Linked DNA regions of Pseudoduganella dura. The protein of the gene in region 3 interacts with the protein of the main gene of each other region in a pairwise test. Links are inferred from orthologs where the notes say so. Each region holds a gene or a part of one and is shown on either strand. Other genes may lie near its edges. The genes, in order: ndk, GJV26_RS13495 and GJV26_RS14000.

Region 1 (9,608 bases), 1.7 Mb from region 3 along the record:
GCACATCCACGCCCATCTTGTCGAGCTGGTCGCGGATGTACGGCACGGCCTGCGCCGCCTCGGGCCGGTCCACCGTCAGACGCACCAGCTCGGAACCGGCGCGCGCCAGCTCCTTGATCTGGATCGCGGTGCCGACGGCATCGGCGGTATCGGTATTGGTCATCGACTGCACGACGACGGGGTGGTCGCCGCCGACCCATACCTTGCGGTCGCCATGCGCGACCAGCACGCCCTTGCTGGGGCGGCGGGCGGCGGGGCCGGAAGGAATCGCGGTATTGTATTCGGTCATGCTCATTACTTGATCTGGACGCGGGAAATGGTGCCGTTCGCCACTCTCGGCAGTGCCAGCGGCTGGCCGCGCAACGTGGCCTGCACGCCCTCGGGCTTGCCGACGATCAGCGTCGACTGGCGGTCGATTTCAAAAGTCTCGGTGCTGCCCGCCTTGACCAGGCGGGAAATCAGCGGTGCGGCGCCGGGGCGGCGGATCTCGACCCACGAATCGGACGTAAAGGCCAGCGTCAGCGTGTTCGCGCCCTGGGCCGCGGCGGCGGCCGGCACTGGCGTTGCCGCCGTACCCGCGGGCGCCGGCACGGCAGGCGTCGCAGCCGGCGTGGCCGTGGCGGATGGCGCCGGCGTCGTCACCAGCGGCGCGGTGTTTTCCGGCGATACCGGTGCCTGGCCGGGCGTGGACACCAGCGGCACATTCGGCGACAGCAGCGGCGTGCCTGCCGTGGTCGCGGCGGTGCCCGGCGTGGCTGCGGCGGACGGGGCAGCCGGCGTGGCCGGGTTGACCGCCGCCGTGCCGGCCGGGCCGGCCACCGGCTTGCGCAGCGCGGACGGCGAGATCAGGCCGGCCTGCCAGGCGCCGGCGCCGGCGATGACGGCCAGCGCCACCAGGCCGCCGACGATCCAGACCTTCGTCTTCGACTGGCGCGAAGCCAGCGTGGGAAAGCGCGATTGCGAGAACGTGGTGGTGATCTTTTCGCGCCTGATCGGCGTGTGCTCGCTGGGAGTGACCGATGGCGTCACTTCGATCTGCGCCACCAGCGGCGCCGGATCGAGCCGCACCACCTTGGCGTAGGCGCGGATGAACCCGCGCGTGACGGCCATGTTCGGCAGCGACGCGAAGTCGCCCTGCTCGAGCGCCACCACCTGGCGCGGCGCCAGCTTCAGCTGGTCCGCGATCTGCTCGACCGAAAGGCCCATGGCCTCGCGCTGCGCGGCCAGCGTTGCGCCGGGCGCGGCACCAAGGCGTCGCTCTTGCGGCTGACTCTGCGGCTGTTTCTGCCCTTCTGAATCCATTATTACCCCTGTCTCACTCATCAAACGCCCCACGCTGATACGCAGCATACTCGGGCGAGGCGGTATGGTGGCGGCGTAACTGCGTTGCCCAAGCTTCTTCCGCCCCCTTGTCGCCGAGCCGGTGCTGCACCCTGATCGCCAGCCACAGCACATCTGCCGGCAGGCTGTCGGCCCTGGCCACCTTGCCCAGGCGGGTAATGAAGAAGTTCGCGCGCACGTAGTCGCGACGCTCGTAATAGACCCGCGCCAGGTTGGCGCTGGTCGACGGCTGATCCGGTGCCAGCTGCAGTGCCTGCAGCAAATATTGCTCGGCCCGTTCGTAATTCCTGCTCTTCAGCGCGCAACTGCCGGCATTGTTCATGGCCTTCACCGGCGACGAATACTGGCGGCTGGCCAGCGCCGCGTCGAACCAGCGGAACGATTCGGCCACGCGGTCGTTCTGGCACAGGAACGAACCATAGTTGTTCGCGATGTCCGGATTGTTCGGCGCCAGTTGCAATGCGCGCTTGAAATTATCATCGGCCAGCGCGTTCTCGCCCATGCGCATGTAGATCAGCGCGCGCACGCCGTAGGCTTCCGCGTAGTCGGGGTCGGCGGCAAGCGCTTTCTTGATCTCGTCGAGCGCGATCGGCAACTGGCCCTGCTCGAAGTAACCGACCGCCAGCTGCATGCGGATCTGGGCGCGCTTTTGCGCGGCCGTGGCATCGGACAGCGTGGGCAGCTCGGCCTTGCCGCTCGTGGCGCCCATGCCGCCCATGCCATTCGCGCCCGCCGTGCCCGCCGGACCGCCGGTACAGGCGGACAACTGCGCGACCAGCAGCCCGGCCATGCCGAGGGCTGCCAGGCGCGTGCGGCACTGGGCGCTCGGCTGCATCAGGAACGGATCTCCACGATCTTGCCGAAGTCGGCACCGAACTTGGTCTTGTATTCCGCCATCTTTTCCATGCGCTCGGCCACGCGGGTGCGGTCCTTGACTTCGCCGGCGAGCTGGCCGCACGCGGCGTCGATGTCGTCGCCCCGGGTCTTGCGGATCGTGGTCACGATGCCGGCATTCATCAGGATCTCGGCAAACGCCTTGATGCGGGGATTTTTCGAGCGCGTCAGGCCCGATTCCGGGAAGGGGTTGAACGGAATCAGGTTGAACTTGCAGTTGATGCCGTATTGCGGGTGATTCACCAGCGCGATCAGTTCGCGGGCATGTTCGTCGGTATCGTTGAAACCGTCCAGCATGCAGTATTCGAACGTGATGAAGTCGCGCGGGGCGAATTCCAGGTAGCGCTTGCACGAAGCCAGCAGCTCGGCCAGCGGGTATTTCTTGTTCAGCGGCACGAGGCCGTTGCGCAGCTCGTCGTTGGACGCGTGCAGCGAGACCGCGAGCGCTACCGGCACATCCTGCGCCAGCTTGTCGATCATCGGCACGACGCCGGACGTGGACAGCGTGACGCGGCGGCGCGACAGGCCGTAGGCGTTATCGTCCAGCATCAGTTTCAGCGCGGTGGCGGTCGGCTCGTAGTTCAGCAGCGGCTCGCCCATGCCCATCATCACCACGTTGGTGATCTGGCGCTCGCCTTTCGGGCCCGGCTCGATGCCTTTCGTGCGGCGCAGCTCGAATTCGGCCATCCACAACTGGCCGATGATCTCGGCCACCGTGAGGTTGCGGTTGAAGCCCTGCTTGCCCGTCGAGCAGAAGCGGCAGTTGACGGCGCAGCCGGCCTGGGTGGAAATGCACAGCGTGCCACGGTTTTCTTCCGGAATGAACACGGTTTCCACGGCATTGCCGTTGCCCACGTCCACCAGCCACTTGCGGGTGCCGTCCGTCGAGGTATGGTCGCTGATCACCGCCGGCGCCGTGACATGGGCGCGCGTCTTCAGCTTCTCGCGCAGCGACTTGGCGAGATCGGTCATGCTGTCGAAGTCCGACGCGCCGAACTGGTGGATCCAGCGTTGCAGCTGCTTGGCGCGGAACGGCTTCTCACCCAACTGCGCGCAGTAGTCGATCAGTTGCGCGGGATCGAGGTCCAGCAGGTTGGTGAGGGTCGTTTCCATAAGCTTGCCTAATCTTGTATCAAAACGCTTGTTTCAAAACGCCTTCGCCCCGGACATGCCGGGGCGCCAGGCGGTACAGCTCTGGTTGCTACTTTAGTGCGAAAGCACCGTCAATCTGTTCGATTAACGGGAGTACACGTTCAGTGCCGGGAAGTAGTATGCGATTTCCGTGGCGGCGGTTTCGGCAGCATCCGAACCGTGAACGGCGTTGGCATCGATGGAATCGGCGAAATCGGCGCGGATCGTGCCTTTTTCAGCTTTCTTCGGATCGGTTGCGCCCATCAGGTCGCGGTGCGCGGCAATGGCGTTTTCGCCTTCCAGGACGGTGATCATCACCGGGCCGGAAACCATGAAATCGACCAGGTCCTTGAAGAACGGACGGGCAGCGTGCACGGCGTAGAAGCCTTCGGCTTCGGCGCGCGACAGTTGGGTCATGCGGGCAGCCACGATTTTCAGGCCTGCACCTTCGAAACGGCTATAGATCTGGCCGATGACGTTCTTCGCGACTGCGTCCGGTTTGATGATGGACAGGGTGCGTTCGATTGCCATTATGAAAAACTCCAGTAAAAAGAAAGGGTTAAAACAGAATTGATTTCTCGATCAACCTTTGATTTTAGCATAGAACACCCCATATACTATGCGTGTTGGGGCGGAAGATGGCGTTACAAGCGGCAGATAGCCGCGGCGAAACCCCGAAAATCGCATCAGGGCGAGCGGTATTGGCTGGGAAGCCCAGCCGTTCGCAGGCAAGTGGGCGGTTTTTGACGGATTTCAAGAGCACATAGCAAGACAACAGACCATCCCGGCGGGCTTAAGCCCTTTTCGGCACCACGAGTGCTAAGCTTTGGCAAGGGTACACCGTACCGACAACCAGGAGTACAACAATGGCAAATTTGGAAAAGATGTATGACCACGCGGGTCGACGAGAGGTCACCCGCAACAGCGTGCTGCGCAACACTTACTGGCTGCTGTCACTATCGATGATCCCGACCGTGCTCGGCGCGGCCGCCGGCATGACGTTCGGCATTCCGATGCCGGGCGGCTTCCTCGGCGCGCTGCTGTTCCTGGGCATTGCGTTCGGGTTCATGTGGGCGATCGAGAAGAACAAGCACAGCGGCATGGGCGTCGCCCTGCTGCTCGGCTTCACGTTCTTCATGGGCCTGATGCTGACGCCGCTGCTGATGCGCACGATGACGTTCGCCAACGGCGGCACGCTGATCATGCTCGCGGCGAGCGGTACCGCGGCAATCTTCGCCGTGCTGGCCAGCATCGCCACCGTGTCGAAGCGCGATTTCTCCGGCGTGGCCAAGTTCGCGATGATCGGCCTGGTGCTGATCATCCTGGCATCGCTGGCGAACATCTTCTTCGCCATCCCTGCCCTGTCGCTGACGATCTCGGTGCTGGCCATCGGCATCTTCTCCGCCTTCATCCTGTATGACGTGCAACGCATCGTCAACGGCGGCGAAACCAACTACATCAGCGCGACGCTGGCGTTGTACCTGGACGTGTACAACATCTTCACCAGCCTGCTGTCGATCCTGGGCTTCACCAGCGGCGACCGCGACTAACCCTTTCGCGCTCCCTCGAAAGCCGGCCCCGCGCCGGCTTTTTTACGTCCATGCCCGTAACATTTTCACAACGGTGACAGTCCCCGAATTTTAGCAACAACATGTGTTGTAAAAAATCGGGGACTGTCCCCGGGTGGTTTGGCAACAGATTCGTGGCGATCCTGCTACGCGCACGCGGAGGTCGAAAAGTTCCGCCGTGAATCGTGGGCGAAGTCAACGGAAGCGAGCTGATCAGTTCGTATGATGCGGGCACTCGAACGCGCGCTTGAGCCTTCCTTAATCTTCCCCTACCGCATGGAGGCTTCATGGCTGTAAATTCACGCCCGTTCTTTGCCGCGATGACATCGCTGTTTCTTTTGCTGGGCTCGTTTGATGCAACGGCCGGCGGCACGGCTGCCGCGGCCATCACCGATGTCCGCTTCGGCGTGCTCGACCTGACGCCGCGGGATGGCGCGGCGGCCGGCTACGACATCCGGTCGGTCGAGCCCTCCCTGTTCGCCTACCTGTACGCGGGCACCACGGACTATTACGCGGCCGGCTATCCCGATCCGTCGATGCCGGGCACGGTGCAGCTGGACTTCGGGGGTGCGACGGTGGCGGCGCGCACCAGCGGCGCCCTGGCCGATGTCGCGTCGGCCGCGGCGGGCGATGCCAGCCTCGGCAGCTACGGCACGGCCGGCGCCACCGCCAACCAGGCCGTGCATTTCATCCTGCGCCCCCACACGGTGCTGACGATCGGCGGCCATTTGTCGGCGCTGGCGGCGCGGGACGGTACACCGGACGAATACTACGAGGCCACCAGCATGGCCCATGTCGGCATCGTCGACGAGCACGGCTATACATTCACCCAGTTCATCCGCCAGAGCCTGTCCTTTGCCGACTGGCCGGACCGGATGGTCATCGACGAGGATTTCATGCTGGCATTCGCCAACGGCAGTGCCGAAGACCGCGCGATGTCGGTCTATTTCCAGGCGCAGTCGAATGTGACGCGGATCATGCCGGTCCCGGAACCGTCCGCCGGCGCGCTGCTCGGTGCCGGCCTGTTGCTGCTGGGGTTGCGCGCCGTCACCCGCCGCCGCGCACGGTAAAGGTCACGCGGTCCAGTTCGCCGCCCGCGCCGTCCAGCAGCACCAGTTCGTGCTTCCCCGGCACGGGTTGCCAGCCGGCATGGGCACCGGCGGTGCCGAGCGGCTCGCCGTCGAGCTGCCAGCGCAAGCCCTGCGGGCCGTGGGCGAGGAAAAACACGCGTTGCCGGCCTGCCGGTATATCCGGGTCGACAGCAAGGACCGTGTCGCCGACGGGATACACGATCTTCGGCGTGCGCCGTCCTTCCGGCAGCAGCGCGACGCGCGTGGTCTCCGTACCCTTCAGGAACCATTCGGGGCGCGGTGATTCGAGCGCCGGCTCCCACGTCACCGTGCGCCGTACTACACCTGCGGGCGCGGCCGGCGCACGGCCCGGCCCGTGGCGGTTCAGGTAATCCATCACCTCGCGCCACACGGGAGCGGCGCCGGTCACGCCGGACACGTCCCACATCGCGCTGCCATCGAAATTGCCGACCCACACGCCGACCGTGTGGCGCCCGGTGAACCCGATGCACCAGTTGTCGCGCATGTCCTTGCTGGTGCCCGTCTTGACGGCGGCCCAGTACGGCGCGGCCAGTTCGTTCTTCAGGCCGAAGGTGGCCGCCCGCGCGGCGCGGTCGGCCAGGATATCGCCGACGATGAACGCCGCGCCCGCATCGAACACGCGCCGCCCCGGTTCCGGCCGCGCCCGCGGCAGCAGCGTGGGGCTGCCGGCCACGCCGCCGTTCGCCAGCGCGCGGTAGGCATTGGCAAGTTCCAGCAGGCTGACATCGGCCGAGCCCAGCGCCAGCGACGGCCCGTAGAAATCGGCCTGCTCCGTCAGGCTCGCGAAACCCAGCGCATGCAGGCGTTCGGCGAAGCGGTCCAGCCCGGCCAGCATCAGCGTGCGCACCGCGGGCACGTTCAGCGACCCGGCCAGGCTGGCCCGCGCCGTCACGTGCCCCTTGAAGTCGTGCTCGTAGTTCCGCGGCGCGTACAGGCCGGATGGCGTGGCGATATCGAGCGGCGCATCGTCCAGCAACGACGCGGCCGTGAGCAGCCGCCGCTCCAGCGCCAGCGCATACACGAACGGCTTGAGCGTCGATCCGGCCTGCCGCAGGGCGGTCACGCCATCGACTTCGCTGCCGCCCGCGTTGCCGACCCACGCCAGGAAATCGCCGCTGGCGTTGTCCAGCACCAGCACGGCGCCGTCGGCCACGTGGCGCTCGCGCAGCGCCATCAACTGCTGGCGCAGCACGGCCTGCACATGCCGCTGCAAGGTCCCGTCCAGCGTGCTGTGCAGTGTATTCACGTCGCGATCGCCGGCGCCCTTCAGCAATCGCGCGGCCGCTTCCCGCGCCGGCGGCAGCAGCGCCATCGCCGCCTGCCGCGAGAAGGCGGCCTGCGCGGCGCGTTCGATGCCGGCGCATGGCGTGGCCGCCGCCAGCTCCCTGGCCAGCGCGCAGGCACGCCGCGCCACTGCCGGCCGCGATGCGGACGGTGCCCGCAGCAGGCTGGCAAGAATGGCCGACTCGGCCACGTCCAGGCCGGAAGGCGCCTTGCCGAACAGGGCCTGCGCCGCCGCGCCCACCCCCTGCAGCTCGCCGCGGAACGCCGCCAGGTTCAGGTAAGCCTCCAGGATCTGCGCCTTGCTCCACGCCGCGTCGAGCGCGCGGGCTTCCCGCACCTGGTCCCATTTCTGGCGCAGCGTGCGCCCGCCCGGCGCGCCCTTCAGCGCCGGATCGAGCAGCCCGGCCAGCTGCATCGTGATGGTGGATGCGCCGCGCGGCCGTTCGCGGAACAGGTTGTCCCAGGCCGCCTGCCCCATCGCCCGCAAATCGACGCCGCCATGTTCCATGAAGCGCTGGTCCTCGGCCTGCAGCACGGCCAGCGGCAGCGCGGGCGAGATATCCGCCAGCGCCACCCACGGCGCGCGGCGCCCCTGCCGGTCGATGCGCAGCGATTGCACAGGTGCGCCATGGCGGTCCAGCAGCACCGCATCGGACGAGCGCCATTGCGCCCTGACCGCTTCCGGCGTCGGCGCCGCGAAGGTCGACGGTGACGCCAGCAACGCGGCCAGGAACGCGGCGAGGAACGATCCGCGCATCACTTCACCTCGACCGGCGCGTTCGGCAGTTCGCCGAACATCTCCGGGCTGTACATCGCTTCCACGCGCGTCGGCGGCAGGCCGAACCGCCCGGCGTTGTTCAGCCGTACCGTGTAGTCGACCGTCCATTTTCCTTTCGGGACGAATTCGTAGTACGACCGGAACGCGCCGAACGTGCGCTCCTGGAAGGCCGGCCATGCCCAGCCGGACGCCTTTTCGCCCTGGGTGCCGATGCGCGAATCGTTGCCGAGGCCCGAACCGAGCACCGTGGCGCCGGCCGGGATCGGATCGTCGACGACCACCCATGTCATGTCGCTCTGCGCGTCCAAGCCCAGGCGCACGCGGTAGACGTCGCCGCGCTGCCACGCTCCGGCCCGGGCCTGGCCGACCGGCGTCACGGTCTTGCGGATCGTGTAGCCGGACGACAGCGGCGCCGCCAGCGGGATCGCCGCCAGGCTTTGCACGGTGACCCACGGCCTGCCCGTTCCGGCATGCCGCAGGTCCAGCGACGCGGCGCCGCGCGGCCACGGCAGCATGACGGCGGCGCCTTGCGTGTCGGCCGCCAGCGCCGCGCTGCGCGTTTCGCCCCCCAGCGTGGCGGTGGCATTGCCCGCCACCGGCACCGCCTCGAACGCCTGGGAGAATTTATGGAGCGCCAGGGTGCCCCACGCATTGGCAACCGTGGTATCCCAATGGCCCTTCTTCTGCCGGCCCAGCGCGCCGCGCGCCAGCCGGCCCATGTCCGCCTTCCAGGCCGGGTTGTCCAGCATCGCCAGCAGCAGCCGGTTGGCATTGACGTCGGCGGAGGCCATCAGCCACCACCAGTCGTCGCTGCGTTCCGTGGAGAAGGTCATCGTGGTGCCCTGCAGGTTCAGCCGCGATTTCAGGATCTGCCCGGCCTCGCGCAGCCGCGCTTCGCGCTGCGGCAGCGACGGGGTGCGCGTCAGTACCAGGTACCAGTCGATGACGGCGGACGTGGGCCACAGGTTCGGCTGCAGCGAGAACGATTCCGTCATCGCCGGCTTGACGCGGTCTTCGCGCGACAGCGCCTCCAGCGCCGCCACCTTGCGCACCGCCAGATCGGCCGTGCGCAGCGGCGAGCCGCGCACGATACGGCCTTCGACGAATGCCTCGAGCCCGTCGAGCATGCGCGACTTCGCCATCGGCGGCAACGCATAGCCCGCCTCGGCGCCGACCGACAGCAGGTAGGCGGTCAGCGTATCGCTGCCCTGCTCCATCGACGCGAAATATTTCGCCAGCCCGTCGCCGTCGAGGAAGGCCGGCAGCGTCTCCGCGATGCCGCGCCAGGTGCCCTCGTCGCGCAGTGCCACGGCCTGCGAGGCCCGCTGCTCCAGGCACGTGTATGGATAGGCGCTCATCCACTCGCGCACGCCCGGCAGGTCGTTGCCGAGGCGCGCCGCGAACGATGCGCGGATGCCGCCGCGGCCGGGCACCCCATCGGCCGGCGGCTGCACCGTCATCGCCTGCGGCCGGTCCAGCTGCAGCAGCGTGGCCTGTATC
Region 2 (9,710 bases), 120 kb from region 3 along the record:
CCGGCAGAAAGATGTCGTTCCAAGCTTGCTTTGACATTGGCCGAGCGTGAGGAAATATCGCGTGCAGTGGTTGCCGGCTAGTCGATTCGCACAATTGCTGCCTCCCTCGGACGAGCGCCATCGACAGTGAGTCGAGAAATCCGCAGAAATGGTGGCTTGGAAATTTATCGTGCAGGCCGGGCCGACGAGCATGCATGGGTCCGAGCGCGGCGCCCCAAGCCGTGTAAGCTGGTAGAAAATCGAGAGCTCGCCGACATCGTCGCTAGCAAACTCCAATCGCAGTGGTCGCCTGAGCAAATCGCTGGCTGACTGAAGCAGACCTACCCCGGCAGCGAGGTCTACCACGTGTCACACGAAACGATTTACCGTAGCCTCTACATACAGGCCCGTGGTGCATTGAAAAAGGAGTTGCTGGAGCACTTGCGACGGACGCGGAGTATGCGAAGGTCACGTCACCACACGCAAAAAACAGACAATCATGGACGAATCGTTGATGCGGTTTCGATCAGTGAGCGACCAGCTGCTGTGGAAGATCGAGCGGTACCTGGGCACTGGGAGGGAGATCTGCTCTTCGGAAGCCACAACAGTCAAATCGCTACGCTTGTCGAGCGCCAGACACGTTACGTTATGCTGGTGCAGGTGGCTGGCAAAGACACTAAAACAGTCATCGATGCACTTATTGGGTCGGCTCTCAATTTGCCGCGGGAACTGTACAAATCCTTGACTTGGGATCGTGGCAAGGAAATGGCCGGGCACAAGCGTTTCACGTTGGCGACTGATATAAAGGTGTATTTCTGTGACCCGCAAAACCCCTGGCAGCGTGGATCAAATGAAAATACCAACGGGTTACCATGTCAGTATTTTCCTAAGGGGCTAGACCTATCGACGTATTCTCAAGAGCATCTTGACGACGTCGCAAGAAAACTTAACGAACGCCCCAGGAAAACACTCAACTATGAAACGCCAGCACAACGATTTTTAGATTGTGTTGCGTCGACCGATTGAATCCGCAGTCGAAAGCGGAAGTTCGGGACAACTTTGAACAAAAGTGGCGGTACGAACTCGTCTTTAAAAGCGCCACAAATTCAACAGCCCCATCGGGGGCCGTTTTTCTATGCACAGAGATAGCTATTCATTGAAAGAACAGCGCCTCCATATCCTGAATCGCTTGGGGTGTGGGAGCAGTCGCCTGACGCAAAGCCGCACGGCTTCTTGGATTCATGCCTCTTACCGCTGCGTAGACGCGCGCACGCCAGTAGTTGAAGGGCGTCAGCCTTTGTGCTTGGGCTTTGGCAAGACCAGCATCGCGGAGTTTCTCCAAAAAGGACGCATCGTCAGGTGCGCGAGCATCCTCGGCCATCTTTGCTCCCAATTCTCTAAACTCACCCTCCACACGAGACTTGATCTGGTAGACGTCATCCCAGGTCGCGAGCTTTTCTTGTCGATTAGGATCCGCGCTCCTGAAGTTCACGACCACGCGCGGAAACAGATCGTTCGCGTCATCTACAACCACCTCGATCTCTTGAAACGACGCGCGTTCGGTCCACGGCGAAAAGCTGAGGCGACGGACCCCATCCTTGAGAACCAAGTCTTTGGCCAGCTTGGCTTTGGAGTTGCAGGTATTACAGATGGGCAGCAAATTCTTAGGATCGACTCCGTATAGCGGGTACACATCTTTTGCCAGAAGGTGGTCGTACGGGCCGCGCCACTGCTCATTGTCGTTCTCGTCAGCACGAACCTGAGCAAGGTATTCGGTCCCGCAAACGCAGCACACATTGCCATTGCCTGGCGCGTTGCCGTGACGGAAGCGAGCGTAGTGGTCGTCGATGCATTCACCACATGCCTGCTCCACGGCTTTGAGCTTCGCAGTGCGCTCGAACAAGTGAACTGCAAGAATTTTCAAGGCGGGAAATACTGAGTCAGGTATGACTGGAAGCGGCTTTGTCCGATCAGCCAGAAATGTGCAAGGCTCTGTGTTGAGTGCCAATGCGTCCTTGAGGGTTTGCTTCTGCCGTTGATGAAGCGCCGACAACTGCGCCACCAAAGCGTCAATCGCTGCACAAGTCGGCGGATTTCCAGCTACTGCAGCGCACAGGCCGGCGGGAAGGTTCGTTTCATCGACCTGCCGCCCCTCAAGCGTGGCGAGCATCGTCGCTCTAAGAAAGCGATTGAGTCCGTCGAAAACTTCGGACTGCTGAAGATGGGGTCTAATTGCAAACAGCATCAGGGGGCCCGCAGCTTGTTGATGAGGTACGAGCGTTCCATCGACTCGCCGAGTGAGTCTTCGAGCCAGTCCAACTTTTCTTGATTCGTAAATTGACGATCTGCCAGCCTCTCACGAATTTCCTGGACAGCCGTCTCGGAGATCGTTGCACGCAGGTTAAAGTGTTTTTTGATCAGCACGTCAAACGATGCGCCAAAAGTTTCTCCTGGCGGATTCGTCATGTCAGTCACGCCGTTGACCTTCTTGAAATGGAACACCGCTTCGCGGGGTAGTGAAGAGACCAGAAACGGCGAGTGCGAGGAGATGATGGCCTGGGCTTTTCCGTTGGTCTCATTCGCCTTTTCAAAGTCCAGGTGAAATCGGGTGCGCCAGCTTGGGTTCAGGTGCGTTTCAGGCTCGTCGTAGAGGAACAGCGTCTCATCGTCCCCGAAGAGTCGGACGGCGCCCAGTGTCAACAGAAGCTGTACTTCTCCGTCGCTCAAGTCGTCATACGCGACAGTTCGCTCGCCATCAGACATCCAGAGTTCCAGCACAGAAAGAGGGAGCTTCCCTTTCAGCGGCTTCTCAACATGGCCTTGAAAGTTGTCGCGACGCAGCTCGCGTTTCATGCTCCCCGACCATTCATCAACGCCAAGAAGTTGAAGCTTGTACAAGGCCGAGAACCACTCGTCGGGCTCTCGCGAGTCGTTAACCATCCGACGGATAACTTCCGGGTCCGCGAAATCGATTTCGATGTCGCCGGCCAAGTAGTCCAGTTCCAGCAACTCATACTCGGCCTCGCTGGTTCGTGGGGAGATCGGCGTACACCTGTGTGGTCCCGCCAATTCGATCAAGCGCTTGATGTCGCGAGCGTTGTCCGAAGCAGTCGCCTGCCCACGCAGGTCGTACCTCAACACCATACGCGCTGGATGGCGGAAAGGGATTTCATCCCATACCTCGTCACGATCAGCATGCGGGAGCATGCCGATTATCGCTATCAGCAGCGCCGCGCAGTCATAGTCAAGGAAGAGGTTTCTGGGTATCGCCGTGTCGGTCTCGCGCAGCCTGAAGAGGCTCGATTCGGGATCCTCGCCTTCGGCAGCGAATATGCCCGGGTTGCGCCTGAGATAGCGCTCATTGATGGCCAGCGTTGCCCGTTCATCCACTTCGGGCTGCGCAAGCTCCTTCTTCAAGTTTGCCCTGACCCGAATCACGTCAAAGTACTGAAGCGCATTGCGCATGAAGGCTCGCTGAAGGTTTTCGGACATGCCGGAGGCGTATCCGATGACCCGTGGTAGCGCCAACTCTTCCAATGAGCCATCCGACGTGATCTCACTCCATGTCCCCTGGGCCGGGTCCGCAACACCATCGTGAGGCTGGCCAACTAGCTGGTGCACAACAATACGAAGGCGATTCCGCGTGTCCACGACGAACCGGCGTAAACCTTCGTAGCGCGACGATCCCATCTCGTACGTAACGCGGAAGTCATACCCAAGAGGCATACGAACCCGGAAGTCCTGTCGCTGCAGCCTCTCAATGTAGGCAAAGGCCTCGGCGATGAGTTCCATGACCTGCGACTTCCCCGAACCGTTGGCACCAATGAGGACGGCCACGTCACCCTTCACTGTTGAGAAGTCCAAGGCCTGATCCTTCAGGCCTTTGTACTGCCCGAACAGCTCGATCGACAACAGCTTCATGCAGCGCTCTTCCGTCCTCGTCTTGTACTGGTCGGCGGTGCTTCCTGCTGCAGTCGGCGGAGCAGTTCGCTAGCTGGTTCATCATTCGGGTCTTGCGGCACCAGTTCGCCGCGGAAGGCCTTGGCTAGCAGCGCCGGGGTCAGGCGCTCGGTGACGGTTCTTGCAGTTCGCAGCCGGGCTTGAAGGCGGTCGGCGAAGGCGAAAAGGGTTTCGACGCGGCGGACGATTTCGACCTGTTCTTCCTTCAAGGGCAGCGTTAACGGAAGCGTTCGTAAGTCCTCAATATTGATGCCTGTGTAAGCAACACCCTTGGTCACACCGGTCAGCCATCGCTGACATTCGTCACTAGCGATCCAGAGTGAGATGTAGGCAGAGGACGCCAGGGCTTGGTCAACCGGTACAACCGCAACCTCACGGGACACATTCCAGCCCGCCATGTCGTCTGTCGCCACAGCTACACCGCCGAGGGTGCCACGTACGTTCACAAGTACCTCGCCGCCACGCAGCACTGTGCGTCTGTACTCAGCTGAAAGGTTTGGATCGATGAGCTTCATTCCATCGAGCTCGAACCGAAGCCAGCGAACGTTGCTTGTACGCAAGCATGGCGTGCCACCCGGCGTTTCATCGCCAAGTTTGACCACACCGTATGTGATGACCCGATCTGGCAAACAGATTGCCTGAAGGGTCGTCTCCGCTCCGTGTTTCAATCCCCGCGCTATACGCCAATCCTCCGTCAAGCGCCCTGAGAACGCGGCGGCGAGAACGGATTGGCGAAAGCGTTTGAGGATGGGTGCGATGCGGGTCAGGCGGGTGTTGACAGCGTCCACACGGGCAAGGACGATGTCGATTTTGTCGGCGATGCGTTTTTGCTCATTCTTCGGTGCCAGGACGAAAGGCGCCTGTCTTCCAGCCTCCGTTCCAAGACGAGGCATGTTCACTCCATGGCTCACATCGGTCACGTAGTTCAAGAACCTGGGATGGCGAAGCCAATGGAACAGGTAACGGCCATCAACCGCTTCGGAGGGCTTGATCGGTACGATTTCTGTTGTACAGACACCTGGCTGATCGGCGAAGGTGACCTTGTTGAGATAGGGGCGCAGTTTCCCGTAGAGAACGTCACCAGCGTCGAACCGGTTCTTTGTGCTTTTTGATTGACGCTCAGAAAACATCACTCGTTGAAGTACCTTGGTGGTGTCCTTCTCAATGTCTTCGAGTTCAAGCACCCAAGTGTCGGGCGTGAGATCCTCAGGCTCGGCCTTTACGGTGGCGCCATAGAGCACAACGCTACCGAGGTTGGTCTCAACCCATGAGGTGGGCAAGGTGCTCACAGCGCTTCCTCACCGAGTTCTGCCAGGATCGCCTCCAGCTCCGCCAAAGCGCCGTTCAGCTCTGCGACCGCCTCCCGCGCCAGCACCGCCGGCTCGGGTAGGTCGGCCGCATCTTCGGCGCCGTCATCCTTGAGCCAAGCGATGTCCAGGCTGTCGCCTTTTTCGCTGGCGATCCAGTCGCGGCTGAAGCGGCGGAATCGGCCCTGATCGCCCTGGTCCTGCCGCGTGGCTTTGCCGTTGGGATCGTCGCCGTACGCGGCGATGAAGTCCGTAAAGTGCGCGTCGGTAAGCGGGGTGCGTTTACCGAATTTGGGCGCGTTGGCGCGCATGTCGTAGACCCAGGCCTCTTGCGTGCTGCCCGTTGCGGCCTGGCTGACTTTCTCGAAGAACAGCACGTTGGTTTTGACGCCCTGGGCGTAGAAGATGCCGGTGGGCAGGCGCAGGATGGTGTGCAGGCGGCACTTGTGCATCAGGTCGCGGCGGATGTCGGCGCCCACGCCGGCTTCGAACAGCACGTTGTCGGGCAGCACCACCGCTGCGCGCCCACCGTCCTTGAGATGGCGCACTATGTGCTGTAGGAAGGCGAGCTGCTTGTTGCTGGTGGCAAAGGTCAGGTCGTCGCGAGTGGGGCCGCCGCCGCCCTTGGCAGTGCCGAAGGGAGGGTTGCTGAGAATGATCTGGCTCTTGGGCAGGCTGCCACCGGCGCTGCCCAGCGTATTGCCAACATGCACGACGCCTTCATCGTCGCCTTCCATGCCGTGCAGCAGGCAGTTCATAAGCGCCAAGCGGCGGGTACCGGGTACCAGCTCCATGCCAAGGAATGCTTGGCTACGCTGGAACTTGCGTTCTCGTTCGTTTAGCTTGTAAAGGTCGTCGGTCTGGTCTTTGATGTAGCGGTCGGCCGCGATCAGGAAGCCGGCGGTGCCGGCGGCCGGGTCTTGCACGGTTTCGCCGGGCTGTGGCTTGATGACTTTGACGATGGCGTCGATGAGCGGACGGGGCGTGAAGTACTGTCCGGCGCCGCTCTTGGTTTCGCTGGCGTTCTTCTCCAACAGACCTTCGTACAGATCACCCAGTCCGTCTTGCCGGGCGCTGAACCAGTCGATGCCGTCCAAGCTTTTGACGAGCTGTTCCAGGTGGCGCGGTTCTTTCAAGCTGGTCTGCGCGTCTGCGTAGATGGCGGCGATCAGCCGGTCTTCACTGGCGGATAGCTTGAGTAGGGTTTCGCGGTAGTGGCGCAGCAGGTTCAGGCCACTCTTGTCGCGCAGCTCCGGCCAGCGGGCATAGGGTGGCAGCTTGTGGCTTTGCAGAATGCCGCTCTCAGTGTTCTCGTACTCCATTTTGATGAAGAGCAGCAGCACGAGTTCGGTGACGTAGTCGCTGTAGTTGATGCCGTCGTCGCGCAGCACGTCGCAGAGATTCCAGAGCTTCTGGACGATGTCTTGGGTTGTCATTTTTAAGTTTTATGAATCTATTGTGCGTTAAATGCTGGATTGTTAGGCGGCGCGTGGCCAGAGGCCCGAAGCCAGCGCCCCCATCACACTGTCGAGTTGTCCGCCCAGCAGTTTGTCTAGCTGTTTCGCACCACCATCGTTGGCAAAGGCGTTGTTAACAAAAGCTCGGTCGATGACCAGCTCGTGCGTGAGCTGTTTGGCTAGGCGCTCAAGCCATTTGCGCTGCACCGGCGTCCAGGCGTGTAGGGCATAGATCTTCAGCATCGCCTGTGCCACCCGCTGGTCGAAGGGTAGTAGAGCTTCACCCAGCGCCGCTTGGCGGATGTAGGCGATGACACCGGCCGCGATGTCCAGGTTGCTGTGATTGCGCCAAGCGGCCTTGAGGCTGGCTTCGGAGTAGCCAGCCCCGTCAAGCAACAAGCGAACCTCCTTCAGCTGTTCGCGAGTGAGGTCCCTGGGGCGGTTCACCACTGTGGCCATGGCGACCGATTGGTTGACTTGCGCGCACACGAATTGGCTGAAGCTGTCGAGGTAGTCCTCGGGTTTGGCGTACAAGCCCCAGCTTTGGCTGCGTTGCCGTAGCTCGTCGGCATGGGAGGCGATGATGGGCATATAGGTTGTACCCAAGAGCTGTGTGACCTCAGCAAGTTGCAGAAGGAGGCGAGTGTTGTCGCGCAGAAAATCGGCTGCGGCCTGGGGGCCACCTTCTTGCCCAAGCTGGTGCAAGTGGCGGTGCAATTGCTGCGGCGGCATCCCCCATTGCTGCTCCAGCTGGTCCAGCTTTTCTTTCAGGGCCGGCTTCTTCTCGGCCTTGTGCGCGGCGTCGCGTAGAACGCGCATGAGCTTCTGGTTGAGCTGGTCGAGCACGTCGTGCGCGTGGCTGCGGCCGGGGGCGCTGCCCGCGGCCTCGTGTGCGGCAGGGTTGTTCAGCTCTTCGAACAACTGTTCCAGCGTGACCTTAGGGTCCTTTACCAACGGCTGCATGGTGTTGACGGCCTGAAGCGAGGCGTACAGGTCCACCGGGTCGTAGATCTTGAAGACGGTCTTGCCGATTTCGTCGCAACGCCGAGTGGCGCGTCCAATCATCTGTTCGTACAGGATGCGTGAACGCACCCGGCGCATGAAGACCAGGTGGCAGATGGGCGGCACGTCGATGCCGGTGGTCAGCAGGTCCACCGTGATGGCGATGGTGGGGAAGCGCTCGTTCTTGTAGCGACGGATGAGCTGGTCGACTTTGTCGGACGCGCCAGTGATTTTTTCGACCGCGGCTTGGTTGTAGTGGTCACCGTGAACAGCTTTGAAGGCGTCGCCCAGCAGGCGTTTGACCATGTCGGCATGAGCGTCGGTGGCGCAAAAGATCATGGTCTTCTCTTCGCCCATGGGATCCAACTCCTGTGCGAGCTGTTCGCAAATGACGCGGTTGAACGGTTCGCTGATGACACGCTTGTTGAAGCTTTCGAGTTCGAAGTGCAGTTCGTCATCCAGCTCCGCGGTTTCTATTTCGCCGGTACCGAGGTTAATGGCCTCAACCTGTTGGCCGCTGTCGAAGTGGATGCCGTGCTGGCTCAGCAGGGTCTGGTAGCGGATGGGGGGCTCGTGGTCGATGAGCCAGTCGTCGGCCACCGCTTCACGGTATGAGTAGGTGTAGACCGGTCGGCCGAAGATGTCGGTGGTGTGGCGCGCTGGAGTCGCAGTTAGCCCCACCTTGACGGCGTCGAAGTAGTCCAGCACGCGCCTGTAAGTGGAGAGGTACTGGGCCTGGTCGCGCATGGCAAGCTCGCCCTCGGTCATGTCCTGGTCCAGCGTGTAGCCGCGGTGTGCTTCGTCCACGATGATGCAGTCGAAGGCGTCCAGCGGGGACGGGTTGTCGCTGCCGAAGATGCGCTTCACCATGGCCTGAACCGTTGCCACCTGCAAGCGGGTTTCGGCCTCGGCAGCCATGTCGCCCAATTCGGCGATGTTGTAGATCTTGGACAGGGGTTGGCTTTGCTCCAGCGGTGCTTCGTTGAAGGCGTCAATCGCCTGGTCCCCCAAGGCGGTCCGGTCCACTAAGAACAGGATGCGACGGAAGCGCTCAACCTTGAGCAGGCGGTAGATCAGTCCGATGATGGTGCGCGTCTTGCCCGTGCCGGTGGCCATGGCCAGCAGGCACTTGGTCTGGCCTGCGGCCAGCGCGGCTTCCACTGCGCCAATAGCTTTCTGCTGGTAGTCGCGGAGGCCCAAGTAGGCAAAGCCTTCCTGTTGCAGCTTGGCTTCGGCCTCGGCCTTGTTCCGGCGGAGCTGGTCAAGCAGGCCGTCAGGTGAGTGGAAGCTTTGCAGTGGCTTGGACAGATTGCCCTGGTTGCGTAGATCGCGGAACCAGGTGCCGCTGGCTTCAGGGCTCTGCTTGACCAGCGGGCGGCCGTTGCACGAGTAGGCAAAGGGTAGATGAAACAGGCCACCCTGGCCGTCGGGCCACGGGCCCTTACGGCCTTCAGCCAGCCAGGCTGCTTCGTACCCGGGCTCGATTCGAATGCCGCGGGCGTAGCGTTCGGCTTGGCCGATCTTCCCGGCGACGTTGATGTTCAGGCGCTTGGCTTCGACCGCAGCAATGGGCATGAGACCGGCGAACAGCACGTAGTCGGCGCTCTGCTTCCCTGCGGTGGGCCACTCGGCAATCGCCAAATTGCGGTTACGCTCCGGCCGCGCACCCTTGGCGTGCGTGAGCGCGTGGCTGTCGGCCTCCCAGCCAGCGTCCTTGAGCATCTGGTCGATGAGCAGGCGCGTAGATGCTTCGTCCATCGCCACTTTCTGTGCAGCCTGTGTGGCGCGCTTGGCAAAGGCCTGAATATCCTGTGAGCTGGGGATGGTTGCATGGGCATTGGCGGCTTGCAGATGTGCGTCGAACTCGGCCTTGAGGGTGGCGTAACGGGCGCCGGCCTCTTCGGCCAGGACTTCATAAACGCTGCGCTCTTCTGCTGCTCGTTCGGCCAGTAAGCGTTCTTGCTCCGCCTGCGCAACCAGCAGATCGGCCATCTGAGCCTTGGCA
Region 3 (9,506 bases):
CTGATGTCGATGAACTTCTACGTGCAGGGCGTGGAAGGCACGATTCCGAAGTAACCGGCGACATAACCGGCACGTAATCGGCGCAGCGATCCTGCGCAATGACTACCCGATGCGGGGCGGGCAACCGCCCCGCTTTTTTTACCTTATTCGAGAACCACACCATGTCCGAACCCACAGCGCGCGATCACCAGTTCCTCACAAGCGTGCTCGCGCTGGCCCAGCGCTCGCGCGACGAGGGCCATCACCCGTTCGCCGCGATCATCGCCGATGCGGACGGCAACGTCATCGCGCAGGCGATGAACGCATCGAGCAGCGACCGCACCGCGCATGCCGAGATGAACGCGCTGCGCATCGCCTCGTCGCAGCACTCGCCCGACAAGCTGGCGGGCGCCACGATGTACACCAACGCCGAACCCTGCGCCATGTGCGCGGGCGGCACCTACTGGAGCGGCGTGGGGCGGGTGGTGTATGCGATGTCCGAAGCGACGCTGCTGTCGCTGACCGGCAGCGACCCCGAGAATCCGACCCTGTCGCTGCCGTGCCGCGAAGTGTTCGCCGCCGGGCAGCGGCCGACCGAGGTGATCGGACCGCTGCGCGAGGATGAAGCGAAGATTGCGCACGCGGGATTCTGGTCGGGTGCCTGACACAATTTCCGATGCTACCTGTAGCGCAAATGTGCTGGTGTCGGACACCGGCTCTATGGTGTCGGACACCGGTTTTTAGCACCGAAGTCCGCAAAACGCCGGCGAAAACCGGCGTCCGATATCAATGACTCGAACGCGATCGAGATCCGCTTGTCCGAACGGCCCTGGTATCACACACCGGTTTCCCTTGCCCGCAAGCGCATCGTCATCGGCGTGGGGCCCATGACGAACCCCATCACTTCCGCCGGGCCGGCCCGATCGGCCGCGCGCACGTCGACGATCTCGAAGCGCCCCAGCAGAACGGCCATCGCCACTTTTACTTCCATCAGCGACAGGTAACGCCCCGGGCAGGTGCGCGGGCCGGCACCGAACGGCAGCGCGGCCTGCCTGTCCGCCTGCCTGTCCGCCTTCCCGCCGGGCAGCCAGCGCTCCGGCTCGAAACGGTCCGGGTCGGGGAACACCCTGGCATCCACGCTGTCGTGCCTGAGAACGCACCAGAGCAGCGTATCCTTCGGCAGGCGCACGCCCAGCACCGTGGTGTCGCGCAACGCCTGCAGCGGCAGGAACGGCGCCGGCGGCTTCAGGCGCATTGCTTCGAGGGCGCAGGCTTCGAGGTAATCGAGCTCGCCGATGCTCTCCGGTGTCAGCGACATGGCGTGATGCCGCACTTCCTGCTGCGCGCGTGCCAGCGCATCCGGGTTCTTCCACAGCAGCCAGACCAGCCAGGCCAGCGCGCTGGACGTGGTGTCCTCGCCCGCGAGCAGCATTGTCGAGACGTTGCCGGCCACGGCGCCGTCGTCGACACCGCTGTCGGACCGTTCGGCGGCCGCCAGCATCGCCTGCAGCATGTTGGCGGGCCGCTCGCGCAGCGCCGGATCGGCGGCCATCGCCGCGCGGGCGTCGGCGATGAAGCCGTTGGTGGCCTGGCGCACGGCCAGCACGCTGCGCTCCAGCCGGCGGTCCGCCGGCAGCCGCAACCAGCGCCAGTAGGGGAAAGGCAGCAGCGAGCGCCGTGCAACGCCGGACAGCACGGTTTCCACGTGGTCCTGGATCGCGTTGCCGCCGCTCCGCAACGTATCGACGTCCGCGCCGAACGCGAGACCCGCGATCACATCCACCGCGTAGCGTTTCAGGTCGCCCGTCAGGTCGATCTCGCCGTCGCCGGCGTGGCGCCAGCGTTGTTCCAGGCGCCCGCCGACCTGCACCATGCGGTCGAAATATGCCCGGATCGCCGTCGGCGAAAAAGCCTGCATCACCATGCGGCGCTGCCGGCGCCAGGCATCGCCTTCGGCGACGAAGACGCCGACGCTGCCGCCCAGTTCCGCCGATACCTCGGCCGTGATGGCGGGGCGCCTGAACCCGTCGGGCCGGTCGCGCAGCACGGCCGTGATCGCCTCGCTGTCGGACAGCACGACCACCTCGCGCGGGCCGATCCGGGCGCGGAACATCGGTCCATGGTGCCGGCTCCAGCGTTCCATCGCCAGGTGGATCGTCGAGGGCTTCAGCTGCAGCGCATTGCCCAGCAGCGGCAGGCCGCGCGGGGCGGGCAGGTCGGCAATGGTGCGTGGGTGGGGTGTGTTCACGGCTGCGGTGGTCATGCTGGCTCCTTGCATCGATGATATCGAGTGTGCCGTATCGGGTGCCGGCCGTCTTGAACGTTTGCGACACGGCGATCACGCCATGCCGGGATAGAATCAGGCCATGACAGACCAGGCCATGACCACGGTATTGCCCCCGACGCTCGCACGCCTCGTTGCCCCCCGCGTGCCGCTTGCCTCATGCATCCGCGGCTACATGTTGCGCAGCACGCTCGATGTGCCGCTGACAGCCGGCCAGCGGCTGAACCGCTTTCCCGCCACTCCGCTCTGCTCGATCACGTGGATGATCGTGGGCAGCGGCGAGCTGGTGGGCTCCGGCGCCGTCGCGCGGCAGGGTGACGCCATCTTCTCCGGCCCGCACACCCAGCCTTTCACGACCCGTAATCCGGGACCCGTGCACACGTTGACCGTGTTGTTCCTTGCCGATGCGCTGCATGCGCTGACAGGCCTCGACATGGCGGCGCAGCTCGACACGATGGCAGCCGCCCATGACGTGCTCGGCGACGAATGGCGCGCGATATCCGCCGCCGTGATGGCGGCGCCGCACGACGATGCCCGCATCCGCATCGTCGAAGACTGGCTGGAACCACGCTGGCATGCCGCGCGCGGCGGGACGGCACCCGATGCGTGGCGGCCCGCGCGGGACTGGGTGCAGGCGCTGGCCGTGCGCGCCGCCGCGACCGGCGCCGGCCGCAGCGCACGGATGGCGGAACGGCGCGTGCGCGCCTGGGCCGGGCATCCGCTGCGCACCCTGCGCCGGCTGGCGCGCGTGGAGGAATCGATGCTGGCGGCGCGCGAAGAACACCAGGCGGGCAACATGTCGCTGTCCGACGTCGCGCTGCGCTCGGGCTATTCGGACCAGGCGCACCTGTCGCGCGAAGCGCGCGAACTGACCGGCAACAGCCCGCGCGAGCTGATCCGGCTGGTGCAGACGGACGAGAGTTACTGGCCGTACCGGATCTGGTGGTAGCGGCCTTCGCTATGCCCAGTCGACGGGCTCCTGGCCGGATGCCTGCAGATATTCATTCGCCTTCGAAAACGGCTTGCTGCCGAAGAATCCCTTGTGCGCCGCAAACGGCGACGGGTGCGGCGACGTCAGCACGAGGTGCTTCTTCGTATCGATCAACGCCTTCTTGGCGATCGCATAGCTGCCCCACAGGATGAACACCAGGTGCTCGCGCTCTTCCGACAGCGTGCGGATCGCCGTGTCGGTGAACGTCTCCCAGCCCTTGCCGGCATGCGAGCCGGCCTCGCGGGCACGCACGGTCAGCACGGCGTTCAGCAGGAACACGCCCTGCTCCGCCCAGTCGGAAAGATCGGTACGCGTGCGTTGCACGCCGAGATCACTCTCCAGCTCCTTGAAGATGTTCTGCAGGCTCGGTTGCGGACGGTTACCGTCGGGGACGGAAAAGCAGAAGCCCATCGCGGCGCCGGGCGTGTGGTACGGATCCTGGCCGAGGATCACGACCTTCACCTTGTCGAACGGCGTGAGGTCGAAGGCGCGGAAGATGTCCTTGCCGGGCGGGCAGCATGGCCCGGCGGCGTATTCGGCGCGGACGAAGTCGGTGAGTTCGGTCCAGTAGGGCTTGTCGAACTCGGCTTGCAGGTGCTGTTTCCAGGAGGGTTCGATGCGGATGGTCATTGGCTTGGTCCGGATGGGATAACGCAGCTTGAGATACGGCGGCCTCAGATCGTATCCCAAAAGGCACTGGACGAGCCACGCGAACCGACGAAGGATCGGGGGCAGGAACCAGTACACGGCTGTAGACGAGTAATAAATCTCGACACAAGCCATTTTATGAGACGACCAATTTCTACACGCTGCACATGCAAATAAAATTCGACATAAGCGCAATCGAAGCTACCTAATCCCTCGGTTTTGCAGCATTCAAGTTTGGCACAGCGCGGGGCCCCTGTACCTATGCGGTCGGCAGCTTTCGCCCCGAAGTGGTCGCTCACGAACTAGTGGGGTTTGCGTTTTGCGCTGAGCGGCAATGATCACAGACTGTCACGAGAAGCACCCGACGTGGAGCAGTCTTTGCAGACAGAACGATTCAAGCTCGTCGTGATTGAAGGATTTCATCCCACTCTGCTTGACGTTCGCCGGATATCGGATTAGTGTATTAACAAATTCGTTAATTAACTAAATTATGTCTCTAGATAAGGTCTTCGAAGCCCTGGCATCCGGTCCGCGCCGGCAAATACTTGCGTATCTGAATGAGGGCGAGCTCACCACCAGCGATCTTGCAATGCGCTTCGGAATGACTGCACCGGCCATTTCGCGGCACCTGTCCGTGCTGGAAAACGCAGATCTCGTGAAGAGCGAGCGACGCGGCGCCTACGTCTACTACGCGCTCAACGCGGAGCATCTCGCCAACACGCTGACAAGCTACGCATTTGAACTGTGTCCGGTGGCACGGCCACTAAAGCAGGAATCGCGCGTCCAAAGCCGCAAACCCAAGGCATAAGGAGGCAGTATGAAGGACGCACCGGAAGTTATCACGGACCATCGGGTTAACGCTCCCAGCGCCGATGCATTCCTGGCCGGCGAAGTTCGTTATGCTTGGCGCAAGTCACTCTGGTTTGCCGCGATGACGGCGGGTGCGGTGATCGGGGGCGCCGCCACCTTCAGCGGGCCGGCTGTATTGCTGTTCGCAGGGGCCACCGGCTTCGTGCTGCTATTCGGTCATTCTCTTGGCAGTCACCGAAAGCTGATTCACAACAGCTTTCAGTGCCCGCGGTGGCTCGAATATGCACTGGTCTACACCGGAGTACAGGTCGGTCTAGCGGGGCCACTGGGGCTGCTGCGCCAGCATGACCTGCGCGATTACGCCCAGCGTCTGCCCGATTGCCACAGCTATCTGCGGCATGGGGAACCGTTCTGGCGCGATTTCTGGTGGCAGGTGCATTGCGATGTGCATCTGGCAACGGAGCACGACCTGCGGTTGGAAGCACGCGTGGCAAACAACGGCTTCTACCGCTTCCTCGAACGCACCTGGATGCTGCAGCAGTTGCCGTCGGCGCTGGCACTGTACCTATGGGGCGGCTGGGCTTTCGTGTGGTGGGGCGGGTGCGCACGCGTCACTACCGGCATCCTCGGCCACTGGCTCATAGGCTACTTCGCCCACAAGCATGGAGACATGAGCTATGTGGTCCGTCGCGCTGCCGTGCAGGGCCGGAATGTGCGTTTTACCTCCCTGCTGACGATGGGCGAATGCTGGCACAACAATCATCACGCCTTCCCTGGTTCAGCGCGGTTGGGGCTGCACGACGGCGAATGGGATCCCGGCTGGTGGGTGCTGCAGGGACTGCGCCGTGTGGGGCTTGCCTCGGACTTCATCCTGCCACCCGACTTGCCAGTGCGTCAGCAGTTGCTCGCACGCCGAGCCTCGGCCGAAGTGCCCGCTCCAGCGTCCAGATGGTATCTGTCCGGCCCCGCCAAGTGGCTGCCCGAGTTGGTATTCCAAACCTGGTCCGGAGGCCGGTTCGTGTTGTCCGACAGCCGCCGTCTGACCCTGCACCTTGGCGATGACGTCGTGCACGGTATCCGAGCCCTGATTATGAGTCGCTGGCTCTCGCACGATTAGTTTTCTAATCGCAGCATTGCAAATATCAACTAAAGGCAGAGCAACTGACGTCCGCTGCTGGCGAACTCAGCCGTTCGCCGCAGCATAGCGGGTCACCGAACCGGAAAAGTCCCAGACTGTCACGACAGCCAGCTCCCGCCCCGAAGCGGACGTTGCCTTGACTTGCTATCCAAATTAAGGAAGAGATTCTTGGGTTACCAAGTACCCTACATCTGCCAGCACTTGTAGCGTAGCTGCCAGTCTCTATTCGATGATTACGCCTAATTCAAATGGACGACCACTCGCTATCATTTTCGCAAGTTCGGCGAGCGGCATGTTCTTAGCTGCCGGTGAAATTTCGCGTAAAACCTTTAAAGCGCTTGGCGCCATCTCTAGGCGTCCCCATCGAACGCTGACACGGGTAACCGAAGAGTGTGGCATGTCTTCGGTTGTAGGCGAGCAAGTACCACTGGCCCCCCAGCCGCAGTCAATACACCGGTCCACAAACAGACCGCCGTGTATCGAGCGTTCGATTAAATGTGAGAAAACAGGGCAACTAGTCGAGGTAGGCAATGCAGTAACCGTAGCGATGGGAATCATTGATGAACTCCGCTTCTGGCCGATTGCTGCCCTAGCGGTTACGACAGCTTCCGCCGCAAAGCAGTTGCTACGGATACTTAGCGTCTCCAGCCTTCGTTAGACCTCGAAATCTCGGTCTATTTCCAGTTCGTCATCACACCATGGCATCACCAGCGTCATCGCTTTTTCCTGCAAGGATAGAAAAGGAATCGTCCTTGGGGTGATATCCAAGCAACTTGCGGCTTCGTTCGATCGAAAGGCGTTTATAGCGATTGTCTGACACTCCGTTGACGATCGTGAATCCTGTCACGTCTGATTGCACGCTCACCATGAGTAGCTGCACAACATCGCGTACGCTGATATACGCTGCAACGTCGCGCGCACTGTGTTGCTCACCACGTGAAAAGTGCGCGACGTTTGCAATACGTACAGCAATTATCGAAAGGTCAGAGGTGTCAGAAATGTACGAACCAAGCGCTTCGCCAAACACTTTCGTCACGCCATACAAATTCTTTGGGCGCACAGGCATCGTTTCAGTCACCTGGACATCTTGAGGATATCCCTCGATAGTCTGAGCACTGCTTGCAAATACAACTCGGCGGCATCCCTGGGCCAGCGCTGCCTGAAAGATGTTATATGTGCCAACAACATTGGTCGGCAATAAAGTCGTCATGAAGTCACTGATATCTGGTGAGACTTCGGCCGCCAGATGGATTACCGTATCGATCCCTGCGCATGCTTGCATACACGCATTAAAGTCGGTTATATCCAGCTGCACGATGTCACGCGAATGCTGTTCAAGGCGCGAGACATCTTTATCCGCCAGACGCAGATCATAGTTTTGAAAGTGCATACGCACAAAAGCGGACCCTATACGACCAGCCGCTCCAGTGACCAGGACCTTTAGCGTCGGTTTTTCTTGGGTCATCGATTTCATTGCTCTCATATGTTTTTTTTCGCAAAATGCGTGTCGGCCTGCGCTAAGTCTGCTCGAATCATACTATGACTCGCGATTGTGGAAGGACCGCTTTTGGCCGATAGCGGAAGTTCTTTTAACATGTCCACCTTGGCCTTTTGTGTCGAACATTATAGTTTTGTGCTCGACTTTATTGTTCGTCCACACCTGCCTTTTGGCCGATACAGTGGCACGCGCAACAGGATTACCATGACGCGGCCATGCCATGCGCGGCAGGGCCATCACCGGAGAGGAAGACCGCCATGACCGATACCGACCATTCCAGGATTCCCGCCAGGCTGCCGATCGGCAGCGCGGATGGCGTCGATTTCGATGTCGTCGCGTGGGGGCCGTCGCAAGCCGACGTGGATTTCAGCGTCGCATGCATGTTCGAGCACGAACTCGGCGAGGCCGGCATGACGGGCGGGCTGCTGGGGCTGGACGAGGCGCTCGGCGGCCAGCTGGGCCGGCTACGGACGGCGGGCGCATTCCGCGCCCAGCCGATGGAAACGCTGCTGGTCACGCTGCCGCCACCGGGACTGGTGCCCCGCGCGGTACTGGTGATCGGGATGGGCAAGCCGGAGGTGCTCGATGGTGACCTGCTGCGGCGTGCCACGCGCGTGGCGATGCGCGAGGCGATCCGTTTCGGTGCCGGCACGATGGCCTTCGCGCCCAGCGTGCTCGACGCCGGCCACACGGATAACGCCGCGCTCGACATGCAGGAGGTGATGCTGGACGGGATGCTGGGCGCCTTGCGGGCCGAGCATATGCTGGCCGACGCGGGGCTGGCCAATGCACCGGCGCTGCGGCGATGCAGTTTCGATGTCGGGGCGCCACGCGCGGCGGCCGCCGCGCGGGCATTCACGGCGGCGTTCGAGCGCCGCCGGCAGGCTACCGGTTGATTGCCTAGCCGTTCACCGCTTCGAGCAGGTTATGCGCCTGCACATCCGCGTGATACGAGCTGCGCACCATGGCGCCCACGGCGGCGTGGCCGAAGCCCATCTTGTACGCTTCTTCCTCGAACATCTTGAACACGTCCGGGTGCACGTAGCGGCGCACCGGCAGGTGGCTGTTCGATGGCGCCAGGTACTGGCCGATGGTCAGCATGTCGATGTCGTGCTCGCGCATGTCGCGCATCACCTGCAGGATTTCCTCGTCGGTTTCGCCCAGGCCGACCATCAGGCCGGACTTGGTCTTCACGTTCGGGTACATCGCCTTGAAATCCTTCAGCAGCTTCAGCGAGTGCAGGTAGTCGGCGCCGGGGCGGGCTTCCTTGTACAGGCGGGGCACCGTTTCCAGGTTGTGGTTCATCACGTCCGGCAGGCCGTCGGCGAAGATGTTCAGCGCCTTTTCGAGGCGGCCGCGGAAGTCCGGCACCAGCACTTCGATCTGGGTCTTCGGCGACAGCGCCTTGGTCTTCGTGATGCACTCGACGAAGTGGCCGGCACCGCCGTCGCGCAGGTCGTCGCGGTCCACCGACGTGATCACCACGTACGACAGGCGCAGCTTGGCGATCGTGTTGGCCAGGTTGCCCGGCTCGTCGACGTCCAGCGGGTCCGGGCGGCCGTGGCCCACGTCACAGAACGGGCAACGGCGGGTGCACTTGTCGCCCATGATCATGAACGTGGCCGTGCCCTTGCCGAAGCATTCGCCGATGTTCGGGCAGGAGGCTTCCTCGCACACCGTCACCAGCTTGTTTTCACGCAGGATGTCCTTGATCTCGTAGAAGCGGCTGGAAGCCGAGGCCGCCTTCACGCGGATCCACTCCGGCTTCTTCAGGCGCTCGACCTGCTCGATCGGCACGATCTTGATCGGGATGCGCGACGTCTTGTTGGCGCCTTTCTGCTTTTCGCTCGGGTTATAAGCGGGGGCGACGGTCGTGGTTTCGGTGGTCATAGGGTTCTCTAGTTGATTCAGTCAGGCGGCGGCGGAGAGATCCGGTGGCGCGATGGATTGCGTCACTTCGAGCTGGCGCACCAGCTCGCTGGCCAGCGCCAGCTGCACGTCGGCCAGCGGCGCTTCGACACCCATCGACCGCATGTCGATGGTTTCCAGGCCGGCATAGCCGCAGGGGTTGATCCAGGTGAACGGGGCCAGGTCCATCGCGACGTTCAGCGAAACGCCATGGTAGGTGCAGCCGTTGCCCCGTACTTTCAATCCGAGC

The links.
Region 1: the proteins of GJV26_RS14000 (region 3) and ndk interact in binary tests that used the Escherichia coli proteins (3 or more experiments, as listed by UniProt). The link is inferred for Pseudoduganella dura from one-to-one orthologs.
Region 2: the proteins of GJV26_RS14000 (region 3) and GJV26_RS13495 interact in binary tests that used the Escherichia coli proteins (3 or more experiments, as listed by UniProt). The link is inferred for Pseudoduganella dura from one-to-one orthologs.

What each region holds. Positions count from the first base shown.
Region 1 is NZ_WNWM01000002.1:4,905,859-4,915,466, reverse strand. What follows is about bases 2,185-5,080. They hold ndk (nucleoside-diphosphate kinase), read right to left. Parts: upstream 3,898-5,080; coding sequence 3,472-3,897; downstream 2,185-3,471. Other genes in these bases: GJV26_RS21475 (Bax inhibitor-1/YccA family protein), read left to right, coding at 4,233-4,916; rlmN (dual-specificity RNA methyltransferase RlmN), read right to left, coding at 2,185-3,348. Outside these bases: ispG (flavodoxin-dependent (E)-4-hydroxy-3-methylbut-2-enyl-diphosphate synthase), read right to left, coding at 1-289; GJV26_RS21495 (helix-turn-helix domain-containing protein), read right to left, coding at 295-1,302; type IV pilus biogenesis/stability protein PilW, read right to left, coding at 1,316-2,176; more of rlmN, read right to left, coding at 2,176-2,184; GJV26_RS21470 (PEP-CTERM sorting domain-containing protein), read left to right, coding at 5,222-6,004; pbpC (penicillin-binding protein 1C), read right to left, coding at 5,982-8,087; GJV26_RS21460 (alpha-2-macroglobulin family protein), read right to left, coding at 8,087-9,608. UniProt on the Escherichia coli protein: Major role in the synthesis of nucleoside triphosphates other than ATP. The ATP gamma phosphate is transferred to the NDP beta phosphate via a ping-pong mechanism, using a phosphorylated active-site intermediate.
Region 2 is NZ_WNWM01000002.1:3,072,585-3,082,294, forward strand. What follows is about bases 4,454-7,451. They hold GJV26_RS13495 (class I SAM-dependent DNA methyltransferase), read right to left. Parts: upstream 6,683-7,451; coding sequence 5,225-6,682; downstream 4,454-5,224. Other genes in these bases: GJV26_RS13490 (restriction endonuclease subunit S), read right to left, coding at 4,454-5,228; hsdR (type I restriction-modification system endonuclease), read right to left, coding at 6,725-7,451. In the rest of the region: GJV26_RS13480 (hypothetical protein), read right to left, coding at 1,133-2,149; GJV26_RS13485 (AAA family ATPase), read right to left, coding at 2,224-3,900; more of GJV26_RS13490, read right to left, coding at 3,897-4,453; more of hsdR, read right to left, coding at 7,452-9,710. UniProt on the Escherichia coli protein: The subtype gamma methyltransferase (M) subunit of a type I restriction enzyme. The M and S subunits together form a methyltransferase (MTase) that methylates A-2 on the top and A-3 on the bottom strand of the sequence 5'-AACN(6)GTGC-3'.
Region 3 is NZ_WNWM01000002.1:3,190,229-3,199,734, reverse strand. Bases 2,054-4,847 are described here. They hold GJV26_RS14000 (uracil-DNA glycosylase), read right to left. Parts: upstream 3,885-4,847; coding sequence 3,222-3,884; downstream 2,054-3,221. Other genes in these bases: GJV26_RS13990 (acyl-CoA desaturase), read left to right, coding at 4,720-4,847; GJV26_RS13995 (metalloregulator ArsR/SmtB family transcription factor), read left to right, coding at 4,393-4,710; GJV26_RS14005 (AraC family transcriptional regulator), read left to right, coding at 2,346-3,212; GJV26_RS14010 (cytochrome P450), read right to left, coding at 2,054-2,242. Outside these bases: GJV26_RS14020 (BMP family ABC transporter substrate-binding protein), read left to right, coding at 1-54; GJV26_RS14015 (nucleoside deaminase), read left to right, coding at 162-644; more of GJV26_RS14010, read right to left, coding at 815-2,053; more of GJV26_RS13990, read left to right, coding at 4,848-5,829; GJV26_RS13985 (NAD-dependent epimerase/dehydratase family protein), read right to left, coding at 6,542-7,324; GJV26_RS13980 (M17 family peptidase N-terminal domain-containing protein), read left to right, coding at 7,606-8,244; lipA (lipoyl synthase), read right to left, coding at 8,249-9,238; lipoyl(octanoyl) transferase LipB, read right to left, coding at 9,260-9,506. UniProt on the Escherichia coli protein: Excises uracil residues from the DNA which can arise as a result of misincorporation of dUMP residues by DNA polymerase or due to deamination of cytosine.